Regions from separate parts of the Bacillus sp. PK6-16 genome, predicted to be linked through region 1. Evidence: riboswitches for the same ligand, from Rfam matches in the RefSeq annotation. Region 1 holds a riboswitch; each other region holds the start of a gene.
What was found. Region 1 has a riboswitch for S-adenosylmethionine ahead of mtnK (S-methyl-5-thioribose kinase). Riboswitches for the same ligand answer to the same signal wherever they lie in the genome.
Positions count from the first base shown of each region.

Region 1 (3,284 bases):
GATCTGGATTACCTTGACCTAGATTAATAACATCGTGACCAGCTGCAACGACTTTGTTAACTTTTGCAACAAGTGAAGCGAAAAATTGTGTTGGCAATGATGTTACTATCTCAGAAGGTTGAAATAATTTCATACTTTCCACCTCTTTTGAAAGTTGTTACAATTCTAGTGACAAATGATATAATCTTTCCAGTATTTTGTAAAGAGAAAAATAAGAATGGGGCTGAAAAAATGAAAGTCGCATGTATTCAAATGGATATTGTTTTTGGAGATGTAGAAAAAAATATTGAGAATGCTAAAAATAAAATAAGTGAAGCTATGAAGGAAAGGCCAGATGTTATCGTCTTACCAGAACTATGGACAACAGGATATGATTTAACGAGACTTTCTGAAATTGCAGATAGGGATGGAGTGGAAACGAAAGAAAAGTTAATAGAATGGGCGAAGCAATATGATGTACATATTGTTGGTGGGTCCATAGCAAAGCAAACAGAGCAAGGCGTTACAAATACGATGTATGTTGTAAATAATGAAGGACAGTTAGTCAACGAATATAGTAAAGTACATTTATTTCAGCTTATGGATGAACATAAATATTTAATAGCTGGTAATGGTACGGGCGAATTTAAGCTAGATGATGTTGAATGCGCTGGAACAATTTGTTATGATATTCGTTTTCCAGAGTGGATGCGTGTTCATACTGCTAAAGGGGCAAAAGTATTATTTGTTGTAGCAGAATGGCCATTAGTTCGTTTAGCACATTGGCGTTTGCTATTGCAAGCAAGAGCAGTTGAAAATCAGTGTTATGTTGTTGCGTGTAATAGAGCAGGAAAGGATCCGAATAATGTGTTTGCAGGTCATTCTTTAATTGTGGATCCTTGGGGTGAAGTTGTAGTAGAGGCGAATGAAGAGGAATCAATTTTATTTGGAGAGCTTGTATTCGAGAAAATTAGAGAAGTACGAAAAGGAATTCCAGTTTTTGCGGATCGTCGTCCAGAATTATACAAATAAAATGTTGACAAGTGATTTTTATTCTTGGTATAGTCATCAACATAAAGTTAAAAATTCAAAAAATTATACAACTCTTATCAAGAGCAGGTGGAGGGATTTGGCCCGATGAAGCCCAGCAACCGACCGTAATACCATTGTGAAATGGGGCGTTTATTACGCCAAAAGGCACGGTGCTAATTCCAGCAGAAAGTAAAACTTTCTGGCAGATAAGAGGGGAGAAGATAAACTTCAAACCTCTTTCTTAGTGGAAAGAGGTTTTTCTGTGTTAGAAAAACCTCTGAATTTAAAAAGGGGGAGAAGACGATGGGATATTATTCATTAACAGAAATAACAGCTGTACAATATGCGAAAGGTCATGGTTATTTTGAAGAGAAGGCAAATGTCATTTGTCATGAAATTGGAGATGGAAACTTAAATTACGTGTTCAAATTAGATGATGGAGAGAAATCCATTATAATAAAACAAGCACTGCCTTATGCTAAAGTAGTTGGTGAAAGCTGGCCATTGTCTATAAAAAGAGCAACGATTGAAAGCAAGGCATTACAAATTTTTGCGCAGTATGTACCGGATTATGTTCCAGTAGTGTACAGTCATGATGAAGAGTTAGCGATAACGGTAATAGAAGACTTATCAAGACTAACAATTACAAGAAAAGGATTAATAGACGGAGAAGAATATCCGCTTTTATCCCAGCATATTGGTCGTTTTCTAGCACATGTTTTATTTTACACTTCAGATTTTGGTTTACAGTCAGAAGAGAAGAGGATACTAGAAGGTACCTTTGTAAATCCGGACCTATGTAAAATTACAGAGGATTTAGTGTTTACAGATCCTTTTGGGCATTATGATACAAATGATTATGAGCCAGATTTACAGCTCGTGGTTGATGAACTTTGGAGTGATAAAACTTTAAAACTAAAAGTAGCACAATATAAATATAAGTTCTTAACAAGAAAAGAAACTCTTATTCATGGTGATTTACATACTGGTAGTATTTTTTCGTCACCTTCTGAAACGAAAGTGATTGATCCAGAATTTGCGACATATGGCCCATTTGGATTTGATATAGGTCAATTTATTGCAAATCTATTATTAAATGCTTTATCTAGAGAAGAAGAAAAGAGAAGTGTACTATTTTTTCATATAGAAAAGACGTGGAGTCATTTTGTAGAGACTTTTACAAAGTTATGGATTGGAGAAGGTGTAGAAGCATATACGAAAGAAAAACAATGGTTACCAATTATTTTGCAAAATATCTTTACTGATGCTGTTGGATTTGCCGGATGTGAACTAATTCGTAGAACAATTGGTTTAGCTCATGTAGCAGATTTAGATGAAATAGAAAATAAAGAAACAAGAATTCAAGCTAAGAAACAAGCGCTATCCTTAGGAAAAGAACTAATAAAATATGAATCTAAAAGTGCTGATATTCAACTGTTTCGAACATTATTTCAACAGACAGTTTCAAGGGGTGTAAAAGCATGAGTATAATTGTTACTGTTCCGAGATCTGTAAGTTGGAAAGGTGATGCAATTGCAGTATTAAATCAAACGAAATTGCCACATAGCACAGAATACAAAACATTAACGACTATTGAAGGGGTTTGGAAAAGTATCATAATGTTAGAAGTACGCGGAGCGCCTGCAATTGGAATTGTAGCTGCATTTGGCTTGGCGCTTGCAGCGAAAAAATATAATACTTTACATATCGAAGAATTTCAAAAGAAGTTTAATAGAGACTGTAACTATTTAGGGACATCACGCCCAACGGCAGTAAATTTATTTTGGGCAATTGATCGTATGAGAGAATCTATTCGAGAGATTACTACAATAAAAGAAGCACAAAAAATATTAGAAGAAGAAGCGCTTTGCATTCAACAGGAAGATGAAGAGGTGTGTCGAAATATTGGGGAATATGCGTTAACATGTTTTAAAGATGGCGATAATATTTTAACAATCTGTAACGCTGGAAGTATCGCAACTGCCAGATATGGAACTGCATTAGCTCCCTTTTATATTGGAAAAGAGAAAGGTGTGCGTTTACATGCATATGCGTGTGAAACGAGACCAGTTTTACAAGGTGGTCGCTTAACGACGTGGGAATTGAAGCAAGCAAATATTGATGTGACCCTTATAACAGATAATACTGCAGCTCATGCTATTCAAACGAAAGAAATAAACGCAATTATTGTGGGGGCGGATCGAATTGTCGCAAATGGAGATACAGCCAATAAAATAGGGACAATGAATTTAGCTATTTTAGCAAAGTACTTT
Region 1 covers NZ_CP096511.1:1,383,432-1,386,715, forward strand. Annotated here, with positions in the region: gene M1D66_RS07265 (pyridoxal phosphate-dependent aminotransferase) at 1-133, opposite strand, end outside; gene M1D66_RS07270 (carbon-nitrogen family hydrolase) at 148-1,011, shown strand; SAM riboswitch class I at 1,083-1,224, shown strand; gene mtnK (S-methyl-5-thioribose kinase) at 1,315-2,496, shown strand; gene mtnA (S-methyl-5-thioribose-1-phosphate isomerase) at 2,493-3,284, shown strand, end outside.

Region 2 (3,284 bases), 1.6 Mb from region 1:
CTGGAATTTTCGCTGCAAATGCGCTATTTACAAATTTCTTCGTTGTTACATGTTGTGGGTTTGTGAAAATATCTTTTACAGTCCCACTTTCGACTACAGATCCATGTTCCATAACAGCAACGCGGTCACATATACGCTGGATGACATTCATTTCATGTGTAATGAGTAAAATCGTAATTCCGATTTCTTCGTTAATCTTTAATAGCAAATCAAGGATAGAATCGGTTGTTTCGGGATCTAATGCGCTCGTTGCTTCATCACTTAATAACACTTCAGGTTCATGTGATAGCGCACGAGCAATTGCAACACGCTGTTTTTGACCACCAGAAAGTTCGCTTGGATACGCATCTTTTCGATTAAAAAGATCGACAATGCGTAAATACTTTTCTACTCTTTTTTCAATTTCTGCTTTTGGAATGCCAGCAAGCCGTAACGGTAATGCGATATTTTCATAAACGGTAACAGTTTTAAGTAAATTGAATCCTTGAAAGATCATTCCGATTCTTTGTCTCGCTTTTGCTAGTTCTTTTGTCGATAACGTTGTTAAGTCTTGTTCGTTTACAATGATATTTCCTGTCGTTGGTTTTTCTAATAAATTTACACATCGAATCAATGTACTTTTACCAGCGCCACTATACCCAATGATTCCAAATACCTCGCCTTTTTCTACTTTAAGGGAAGTAGACTTAAGAGCCTCAACATTCCCTTTTTTTGTTGTAAATACTTTAGATATGTTTTTTAATTCAATCATTATCGTCAGCTCCTACCAAGATGGTAAAACTGAACCATCAAATTTTTTCTCGATAAACTCTTTTACTTCTTTAGATTGATAAGCTTTCTTTAATTTATTTACAACGGCATCATCTTTATTTTCAGTACGAACAACAACCCAGTTCACATAGGGTGAATCTTTTCCTTCGCGGAAAATAGAATCTTTCGCTGGACTTAATTTTGCACCTAATGCAAAGTTTGTGTTAATTGCAGCTGCTTTCACTTCACTTAGTTGCGTTGGTAATTGAGATGCCTCTAATTCGACAATCTTTAATTTTTTTGGATTTTCAATTACATCTTTTGCAGTCGCTTTTTCTGTAGCCTTTGGATCAACTTTTAAAACCCCTGCTTTTTCAAATAATTTTAAAGCTCGAAGTTCATTGGTTGGGTCATTTGGTACAGCAATTGCATCGCCCTCTTTTAAGTCTTTTACATCTTTTATATCTTTAGAATATACACCCATAGGGAATGTTACTGTTGAAAATACTTCAGCTAATTTCATATTGCGTTCAGCTTTAAATACATCTAAATACGATTTCGTTTGGTAGCTATTTACATCAAGGCTTTTTTCATCTAATGATACGTTTGGCGCTACATAATCATTAAATACTTTTATATCAATTTCGAGACCATCTTTTGCTGCAACTTCTTTTACCTTTTCAAAAATTTGTTCATGTGGTCCACCTGTTACACCGACAGTAATCTTTTTCTCGTCTAATTCTTTTACCTCTTTATTTGAACTCACACTACATGCGCCTAATAATAATACTGCTCCGCTTACAATGCTTAATAATACCTTTTTCATCTATAAATCCCCCTTCATATACGTTCCAAAATAAAAAGCACCTCCCAAAAAATAAGAGAGGTGCCGAATAGACGAAATAGATTCCTCTCTTATCTTCCAAAACGAAAACTCGTTTTGCAGGAATTAGCACCTTAGCTTATACGTCATAAGCTCGGTTGCCGGGCATCATCGGGCCAGTCCCTCCGCCACTCTTGATAAGAGTATGTGTATGTAGTTTTGAATATGGTACTAATAGTAAATCGTACAAAAAGAATTGTCAATTATATTTTCAGAATATATTTTATTTTAAGGTAATCGAAACGTTCCCCTTTTTATGTCCTTTTTCTACATATATATGAGCTTCAGCAATTTCTTCTAATCGGTAAGTTCTATCAATAACAGGTTTTAGCTTTTCTGTTTCAGCTAGTTGTTTTAGTAGGTTCATATCTTCTTTACTGACTTTTGCCATCATTCCGTTCACAGATACATATTTTCCATTAGGCATTAATGCATCTGTACAAAGAGACTTATTATATTTTCCAACTGCATCAAATATAATGTCATAGTGCTCGCCCCGCTTAGTAAAATCTTCTTTCATATAATCAATTACGTTGTCTGCCCCTAAAGCTGTTACTAAATCGAAATTCGAACTACTACAAATGGCTGTGACAGTCGCCCCGAAGTATTTCGCAAGTTGTACGGCAGCTGTCCCTACTGACCCAGAGGCGCCGTATATAAGTACTCGTTGCCCTTTTTTTATCTGTCCTTTTCTAAGGAAGTGCAATGCTGAAGTTCCGCCAAAAGGAATAACGGCAGCTTCTTCATATGTCACATTGGTAGGTTTTAATGCTATTAATCCACTTTCATGCACGCATGTGTATTCCGCATAACCACCAAGGTTTAGTTCTGTTAATGCAAAAACTTGATCTCCTTTTTTAAATTGTGTTACATCTGTTCCAATGTCTTCGATTTCACCGGATAACTCTACGCCAAGTATAGGTTTTCTCGGTTTTCTGAAACCTAATATGATCCGCATAGGAATCCAAAATAAGAGGGGGCTATTAAAGCCACGTATTCTACAATCTCCAGTCGATACACTTGTTGCGTGAATTTTAACTAATACTTCATTTTTTTTAGGTTTAGGCTTTTCTATATTTTGAAGTTGGAGAACATTAGGTGGTCCATACTTTGTGCAAATAATAGCTTTCATAATGACCTCCTGAAATGAGTTGTTATTATTTACATCATATTTAAACTTTTTCTCAAACATGTTGCTATATAGGAAATAAATTTAAAGAAGAATATTACGAATTATATAGATTTCATAGGAAAAGAGATGATATTATTTTTGGGAAGGAGGGGACGTTATGAAAAAAATTATTTTAATTTCAAGTTTAGTACTTGCAGTCGGTCTAGGAGTAGGGTGTAGTAATGAGAAAGCAAAAAAGACTGATGAACCGAAAAAAGAAGCTGTGCAGAAAGAAAAGGAATTAACAGCGAAGGATGTTTTTAATAAAGCGAATGAAGCTTTTAAAAACGAAGAAAATGTAACGATGACATATGATGTGGGAATAAAGGCTGAAGGAACAGAGATGAATGTAATAAAGGCCAAAATGCAATTAGAGCCGAAGAAAAAAAATTCTCGTTCTGAAATGAATGTTTCTGGTACAGAGGTTGTTGTTTATGATGTGGGTGGCAAAATTGCTGGTCAGTTGAAAAATCCTAATAC
Region 2 covers NZ_CP096511.1:5,125,481-5,128,764, reverse strand. Annotated here, with positions in the region: gene M1D66_RS26275 (methionine ABC transporter ATP-binding protein) at 1-751, opposite strand, end outside; gene M1D66_RS26270 (MetQ/NlpA family ABC transporter substrate-binding protein) at 764-1,576, opposite strand; SAM riboswitch class I at 1,663-1,777, opposite strand; gene M1D66_RS26265 (NAD(P)-dependent alcohol dehydrogenase) at 1,857-2,765, opposite strand; gene M1D66_RS26260 (DUF6612 family protein) at 2,923-3,284, shown strand, end outside.
Region 2: another riboswitch for S-adenosylmethionine. It lies ahead of M1D66_RS26270 (MetQ/NlpA family ABC transporter substrate-binding protein); the one in region 1 lies ahead of mtnK (S-methyl-5-thioribose kinase).

Region 3 (3,284 bases), 890 kb from region 1:
CATCTTTATCTTTCCCGCCACAAGCAGCTAATCCAAAAATTGAAGTTGAAATAAGTGCCGTAAGTAATAATTTTTTCATTTGAAACATCCTCCCGTTTTTCATTATCGTTTATCTATTCGAGTCGTTAAACTATCACCAATCCACTGAATTAAAAATACAACTAGTAATACACAAATTGTCGCAACGATTGTTACATCGTTATTCCCTCTTTGGAATCCTTCTAAGTAAGCAAGTGTTCCAAGGCCACCAGCACCAACAACTCCTGCCATTGCTGTATAGCCTACTAAAGCAATTGTCGTAACCGTAATACCAGATACTAATGCTGGTAACGATTCTGGAATTAACACTTTCAAAATAATTGTGCTTGTTTTTGCTCCCATTGCTTTTGAAGCTTCAATTACACCTTTATCAATTTCGCGAAGTGCGATTTCAACCATTCTCGCGTAGAATGGTGCCGCTCCAATAATTAAAGCCGGCAAAGCTGCACTTGCTCCAAGAATTGTTCCAAGAAGAATCTTTGTGAATGGGATTAATAAAATAATTAAAATGATGAATGGTATAGAACGGAATATATTTACGAATGCTCCAATCACCGTATTAATTGATTTGTTTTCCCATAAATTATCTTTTGCTGTCATGAAGAGTAACAATCCTAAAATGAGTCCTAAAACAAATGTCGCAAGAGCTGCGATTGCCGTCATATATAACGTTTCACCAGTTGCTTCTAACATTTGATTCCAATCAACATTTGTGAGTAACTTATCCATGTGCAATCACCTCCAGCTCTACTTGATCTTGATGAATTCCTTCTATTGCTTGCTGGATCGCTGTTTCCTCACCATTTAAATGAACAACTAAACTACCGTAAGAACCGTTATTCGTTTGTGCGATATTTCCTTGCAAAATGCTAACTTCTATGTCACTGCGTTGCATCAATCGTTGAAGCACTGGTCTTTCTACAGCCTCACCGATAAACTGCAAACGAATTACTTTTCCATCTGGATATTTTTCAATTAAACTTTCAATCGTTTCATTTGTATCTTCAGAATCCGTTAACTGCTGTACAAATCGTTTCGTAATATCTTGCTTCGGATTACGGAATACATCAAGTACTGGACCTGTTTCTACAATCTTTCCTTTCTCCATTACCGCAACACGATTACAAATCTTTCGAATTACGTGCATCTCATGTGTAATGAGTACAATTGTTAAACCAAGGCGCTTATTAATGTCTAATAGTAAATCCAAAATTTGATCTGTCGTTTCCGGATCAAGAGCTGACGTTGCTTCGTCACATAAAAGCACTTGTGGATTGTTAGCTAATGCTCTTGCAATCCCGACGCGTTGCTTTTGTCCCCCGCTCAGCTGAGATGGGTACGCGTCTCCTCTTCCTTCTAATCCAACAAGATGAATTAATTCATCAACACGTTTTCTTCTCTTCTCTTTATCAACACCTGCAATTTCAAGTGGAAACTCTATATTTTCACGTACAGTTCGTGACCAAAGTAAGTTGAAGTGCTGAAAAATCATTCCGATTTCTTGCCTTGCCTTACGAAGTTCACTTCCTGTAATTGCTGATATAACACGATTTGCAATTGTAATTTGGCCAGAAGTCGGTTTCTCTAACTGATTAAACAATCTGATTAAAGAACTTTTCCCAGCGCCGCTATATCCAATAACACCAAATATTTCACCTTTTTCTATTTTTAAATTGGCGTTATCTACAGCAGTGACATCACCGCTTTTCGCCTTATATATTTTCTTTACGTTCTCTAATAGAATCATGATGTTCACCCCTTTTTTAAATAAAAAGCGCAAGCGGATCGTTTAGAACAAGAGGGCGTTTAAATCCCTGACGTAGAGGCGCTTTTTGCCTCATAGGAAGGGATGACACGACCGACTGTTCTAGCCGCTGGAGCTAGATTTCATAAAGATTTTAGGTCGACTCCGCAATTTTTTATTTTTAATGCGTGTAGTCCACTGTTATCATTACTTTTATTATTTGAATGTCCTCCACATTCAAACAATAAAAAAACCTTTCTGCTTTAGAGAAGCAGAAAGGTTTTTATGCGTATATAACAACATTATCCCTCTCTCTCATCTCTCAAAGCATTTGCTTTGCAGGAATTGGCACCATTTCAACATAAGTTGACGGTTGCCGGGCTTCACAGGGCACAGTCCCTCCACCTCTCTTGATAAGAGAAATCAGATTCAATTTTCGTCTGATTTGAAATTTATGAAATTGTCTATATTTTATGACTTGAATTGTATCAATATACACTCACCATGTCAACAGAAATTTTCGCAAAAAATGAAACTTCAGAATTTTAAGCACCTACTGACATCGGTTTACATATATGAAACATCGATTCCACTAATAACATCGTTCGGTACGTTCCCGAATATTGTACACGTCCATCATTCATTAGCATTTGCAATCGTACATTTCCATTCACCAATTGTTCTATATCCTTTTCATCTAAGCAAATGATTTGTTCCGTTCCTCTTTCTTCATGTACCAGCTCTATATAATCTCTTGAAATTTGTAACGAACAACTTTCATCTCCAAAACGAAAATTAACAGTTTTTTCTTCTTGTCTTAAAAGCGGTTCTAAATGATATTGAGCATTAGCGTAATTTACAAATGATTGAAGCAAAGAATATAATCTCACCCTAAATCACATCCTTCATATCACTTTCTATTACATACCATTCCCTCTCACTAAAGAGCAATCCTGTTATTTTCGCTCGACAAATACTGTATCCACCCTGCATCTCGACATATTTCCCAAGAAATATGTCGAGGCGGCAAAAATTTTGCCGCCTACTTTAATTCCGTATATAAATATTCAACCGAATGAAATGCGTATATCTTCTTCATCAGTGTCCCATTTTCAAAAACAAGTAAACAAGGTACACTTTCAATCCCATACTCTTTCGCTAAATGCGGAGCATAATTTAAATCTAACATCCCAATTTTGAGGCCTTCAATTGTCATCTCAACGACTGTTAACATCTTTTTTGCTAATTGGCATGTTCCACACATTGGAGTATATACATATAATACTGTTTTTTCTTCGTTCTCTATTAGGGCTGTAGCTTCGGCTCCTGTCCAATCAATCACTTCTATCATTCCTTACCGTAAATATTCTGTATAAACGTCAATGTCGGCTCCCCATAATACATTTGCTAAGTGTGTAGATGGCGCAGTTGCCACTTCTCGGTACGAGCGATCAATATAGATATGCTCGGCTTGCGGGAATTCTTTTCGAAATTGTTTCCT
Region 3 covers NZ_CP096511.1:498,186-501,469, reverse strand. Annotated here, with positions in the region: gene metQ (methionine ABC transporter substrate-binding lipoprotein MetQ) at 1-79, opposite strand, end outside; gene M1D66_RS02415 (methionine ABC transporter permease) at 103-768, opposite strand; gene M1D66_RS02410 (methionine ABC transporter ATP-binding protein) at 761-1,786, opposite strand; SAM riboswitch class I at 2,096-2,203, opposite strand; gene M1D66_RS02405 (hypothetical protein) at 2,329-2,673, opposite strand; gene M1D66_RS02400 (thioredoxin family protein) at 2,826-3,134, opposite strand; gene M1D66_RS02395 (toprim domain-containing protein) at 3,138-3,284, opposite strand, start outside.
Region 3: another riboswitch for S-adenosylmethionine. It lies ahead of M1D66_RS02410 (methionine ABC transporter ATP-binding protein); the one in region 1 lies ahead of mtnK (S-methyl-5-thioribose kinase).